2 regions of the Clostridium sp. JN-9 genome follow, and region 1 is predicted to be linked to the other one. Evidence: a T-box and tRNA genes for the amino acid it is inferred to sense, from the RefSeq annotation. Region 1 holds a T-box; the other holds one or more tRNA genes.
The links. The T-box of region 1 lies ahead of tyrS (tyrosine--tRNA ligase). A T-box ahead of a tRNA ligase gene usually reads a tRNA of that ligase, here a tRNA-Tyr.
Positions count from the first base shown of each region.

Region 2: it encodes a tRNA-Tyr, which carries the amino acid that the T-box ahead of tyrS (tyrosine--tRNA ligase) is inferred to sense. The anticodon was not compared.

Region 1 covers NZ_CP035280.1:1,862,559-1,864,753, reverse strand. The annotation lists gene EQM05_RS08950 (4Fe-4S dicluster domain-containing protein) at 1-220, shown strand, start outside; gene EQM05_RS08945 (BMC domain-containing protein) at 238-786, shown strand; T-box leader at 849-1,113, shown strand; gene tyrS (tyrosine--tRNA ligase) at 1,174-2,195, shown strand, end outside.
Region 2 covers NZ_CP035280.1:248,585-250,779, forward strand. The annotation lists gene yyaC (spore protease YyaC) at 1-166, opposite strand, end outside; tRNA gene EQM05_RS01245 (tRNA-Thr) at 432-507, shown strand; tRNA gene EQM05_RS01250 (tRNA-Tyr) at 513-597, shown strand; tRNA gene EQM05_RS01255 (tRNA-Val) at 604-679, shown strand; tRNA gene EQM05_RS01260 (tRNA-Thr) at 711-786, shown strand; tRNA gene EQM05_RS01265 (tRNA-Tyr) at 792-876, shown strand; SAM riboswitch class I at 927-1,028, shown strand; gene metK (methionine adenosyltransferase) at 1,109-2,195, shown strand, end outside.

The DNA.
Region 1 (2,195 bases):
AAATATTAATGAAGCAGAGGAATACATTCCAGCCGAAGTTTCAATTCCATTAAAACAGCATATTGGTATGACTGCCAATGCTGTTGTTAATGCTGGAGATACTGTTACAAAGGGACAGCTTATAGCTTCTGTAAAATATGAAGATATGGGAGCTAATATTCATGCAAGTATTGACGGTACTGTAATAAGTGTGGGCGAAAACATTGTTATTAAAAGCTAAAGTAATGAGGTGATAAAGTGATAAGGTCTATTGGTTTAATTGAATTAAGCAGCATTGCAAAGGGAATTGCCACTGCAGATAAAATGCTTAAGGCTGCAGAAGTACAGCTTATTTTTTCAAAACCTGTGTGCCCTGGCAAATATATTATTTTAATTACTGGTGAAGTAGGGGCAGTTAAATCCTCAATAGCATCAGGAATAAGTGAAGGCGGCCACTTTATTGTAGATCATCTTCTTATACCTAATGTTCATCCTGATCTTATAGAAGCTATAAACTGCAGCACTGAAATTGGATCTGTAAATTCAGTTGGAATCATTGAATTCTATAGCATTGCAGCTTCTATAATTGCTGCAGATGCGGCAGCTAAAGCTGCTCAGGTAAAATTAATAGAAGTAAGATTAGGAATTGGTATCGGAGGAAAATCCTATGTTACTTTAACTGGAAACGTAAGTGCTGTAAAGGTTGCTGTTGAAGCTGGGGCAAATGCGGCAGGAGATACAGGAATGTTTATAAATAAAGAGGTTATCCCATCACCAAGACCAGAAGTTTTTCAAAGTTTGCTTTAATTATGTAATATGACTCTATTGACATAGCAATACATTTTTGTTAACATAATATAAAAGAATTACTAAAAGCTGAGAAGAGAAAGAGTAAGATATCAAAGCTTATACAGAGAATTCCCAGTAGCTGAGAGGGAAAAAGTAATGGTAATCTGAATACATCTCTGAGCATCACACCAAAACCTGCATTGCAGGAAGTAGGCTGCTGACGGATCCTTTCCACCGTTAAAAGGATAGAGTATATGTTTTTTTGCATTGTACTTGAAAAGGTTAATATTGCGAAATATTAATAAACTAAGGTGGTACCACGGGTATATAGCTCTCGTCCTTGTATGAATATATAAGGACGGGGGCTTTTTATTTCTTAAAATTAAATTGCAGGGAGGAATTAAAATGATAAACATTGAAGAACAAATTAAGATAATTAAGAAAGGTGCAGATGAAATAATTAATTTAAATGAACTTGAAGAAAAACTTGCAAAATCCTATAAAGAAAACAGGCCTCTCACTATAAAGCTGGGATTAGACCCTTCAGCTCCAGACATTCATTTAGGTCATGCTGTTGTACTAAGGAAAATAAAACAGCTTCAGGATTTAGGGCATAAAGCTGTTATAATCATTGGAGATTTTACAGGTATGATAGGAGACCCAACAGGAAAATCAAAAACCAGAAAGCAGTTAACAAGAGAGCAGGTTATTGAAAATGCTAAAACTTATGAAAAACAGATTTTCAAAATACTTGATAAAAATAAAACAGAAGTTAGGTTTAATAGTGAATGGCTAGGCAAAATGACATTTAAGGATGTTATTGAATTAGCATCAAAATGCACTGTTGCCAGAATGCTTGAAAGGGACGATTTTAAAAACAGATTTAAAAATGAACAGAGTATAGGTATCCATGAGTTCTTTTATCCTTTAATGCAGGCCTATGATTCTATTAATATAAAAGCTGATATTGAGCTTGGGGGCACTGATCAGAGATTTAATATTCTCATGGGCAGAACTCTTCAAAAAGAATATAATATGGAAAGACAAATAGCTGTTTTCATGCCTATTTTAGAGGGTATTGATGGAAAAGACAAAATGAGTAAAAGCCTTGGAAATTATATTGGTATAAATGAAGATCCTGATACTATTTATGAAAAAGTAATGAAGGTACCAGATAATTTAATAATAAAATACTTTGAATTAACAACTGACTTACACCCGGATTATATAGATGAAATTAAAAAACATCTGGAAAATGAAACAAAAAATCCAAGGGACATAAAAATGCTTTTGGCAAGGGAGATTGTTTCTTTGTATCACAGTAAGGATGAAGCTGAATCAGCTGAGGAAAATTTTAAAAGTGTATTTCAAAGAAATGAAATACCTGAGGAAATGCCAGCATTAATGCTAATGGGCGGCGAAAGCAT
Region 2 (2,195 bases), 1.6 Mb from region 1:
TTCTTTCTTTAAGAAATGTACCCACTAATGGACCTAGGCAGTCACCTATACATCTATCAGTGCCTATACACACAATTATTGTATCCTTACTAATATAGTCTTTCAAAAAATAAGCAATCTCATAATAAGCCAAAGCATTTTTGTAATAAACTTTTACCTTGTTCAAATGCCAACACCTCCTTAATAATTTATATGAAACTATTGGGAGAAATATTTTACAATGTATAAAAAATTAGTGAATAAACAATATATGCACAAAAGCTTGTGTTAGTTATTCAGGAGCAGCTATGTGTCTAATATTAAATTATTCGAAGGATTAATGAGCATTTTAAAGATATTTTTGAATAATAACTAAATGTAGGGTTTGAAATTAACTCAGTAACAATGTATACTATTGCTTGTTGATAATTTGATAAATATAGATTAAATATGCTGGCATGGCTCAGTTGGTAGAGCAATTGATTTGTAATCAATAGGTCGCGGGTTCAAATCCTGCTGCCAGCACCAGGTGTGGAGGAGTTCCCGAGTGGCCAAAGGGGGCAGACTGTAAATCTGTTACGTAATGTTTCGATGGTTCGAATCCATCTTCCTCCACCATAAAATGGGCGCATAGCTCAGCTGGGAGAGCATCTGCCTTACAAGCAGAGGGTCACAGGTTCGAGCCCTGTTGTGCCCACCATTTTATTTAATTTATATAGACAAAATAATATGCTGGCATAGCTCATCTGGTAGAGCAACTGACTTGTAATCAGTAGGTGGTGGGTTCAAGTCCTACTGCCAGCACCATGTATGGAGGAGTTCCCGAGTGGCCAAAGGGGGCAGACTGTAAATCTGTTACGTAATGTTTCGATGGTTCGAATCCATCCTCCTCCACCAAAGACACTAATTTTAGTGTCTTTTAAGTTTTTAAAAATTATATAGGTTTACTCTTATCAAGAGAGGTGGAGGGAAAGGGCCCTATGAAACCCGGCAACCGATGCATTTGCATTAAGGTGCCAATTCCTGCAGATATTTCTGCAAGATAAGAGAGTTGTTAGTAATTAACCTCTTCTTATGAAGAGGCTTTTTTATTATATTATAGTGTATAGAGAAAGGTGGAGGGAGAATAATGAGAAGATTATTTACATCAGAATCTGTTACAGAAGGACATCCAGACAAAATATGTGATCAGATTTCAGATGCAGTACTAGATGCAATATTAGAAAACGATCCAAATGGAAGGGTTGCATGCGAAGCTACTGTAACCACTGGCATGGTTATGGTTATGGGTGAGATATCTACAAAATGTTACGTTGATATTCCTAAGATAGTTAGAAAAACTATTGAGGATATAGGCTATACAAGAGCAAAGTATGGTTTCGATGCAGATACCTGTGCCATACTTACTTCAATCGATGAACAGTCACCTGATATTGCATTAGGTGTAAACCAGGCTTTAGAGGCTAAAAAAGGACAGATGGATAAATTCGAAGCTATTGGAGCTGGAGATCAGGGTATGATGTTTGGGTATGCCACAAATGAAACTCCGGAATATATGCCTATGCCTATAGCTATGGCACATAAGCTTGCCAGAAGGCTTGCAGAGGTAAGAAAGAATGGAACATTGGATTATCTAAGGCCAGATGGTAAAACACAGGTCACAGTTGAATATGAAGATGATAAGCCAGTAAGAATAGATACCATAGTAATATCAACACAGCATAGTCCACAAGTAACAAGAGACCAAATCGAAAAAGACATGATAGAGTTTGTAATTAGAAAAGTGATTCCACATGAACTTTTAGATGAGAATACAAAGTATTATATCAATCCAACAGGAAGATTCGTAATAGGCGGCCCTCAGGGAGATTCAGGACTAACAGGCAGAAAGATTATTGTAGATACTTATGGAGGATATGGAAGACATGGCGGTGGATGTTTCTCAGGAAAAGATCCAACAAAAGTTGACAGATCAGCAGCATATGCAGCAAGATGGGTAGCTAAAAACTTAGTTGCTGCGAAAGTTGCAGATAAGCTTGAAATAGAATTAGCATATGCAATTGGCATAGCAAAACCAGTATCTATTAATGTGGACACATTTGGAACAGGTAAAATATCTGATGATAAAATTGTTGAAATAATAAATAAGATATTTGATCTGAGGCCAGCTGCTATTATAAGGGATCTGGATTTAAGAAGGCCTATATACAAACAGG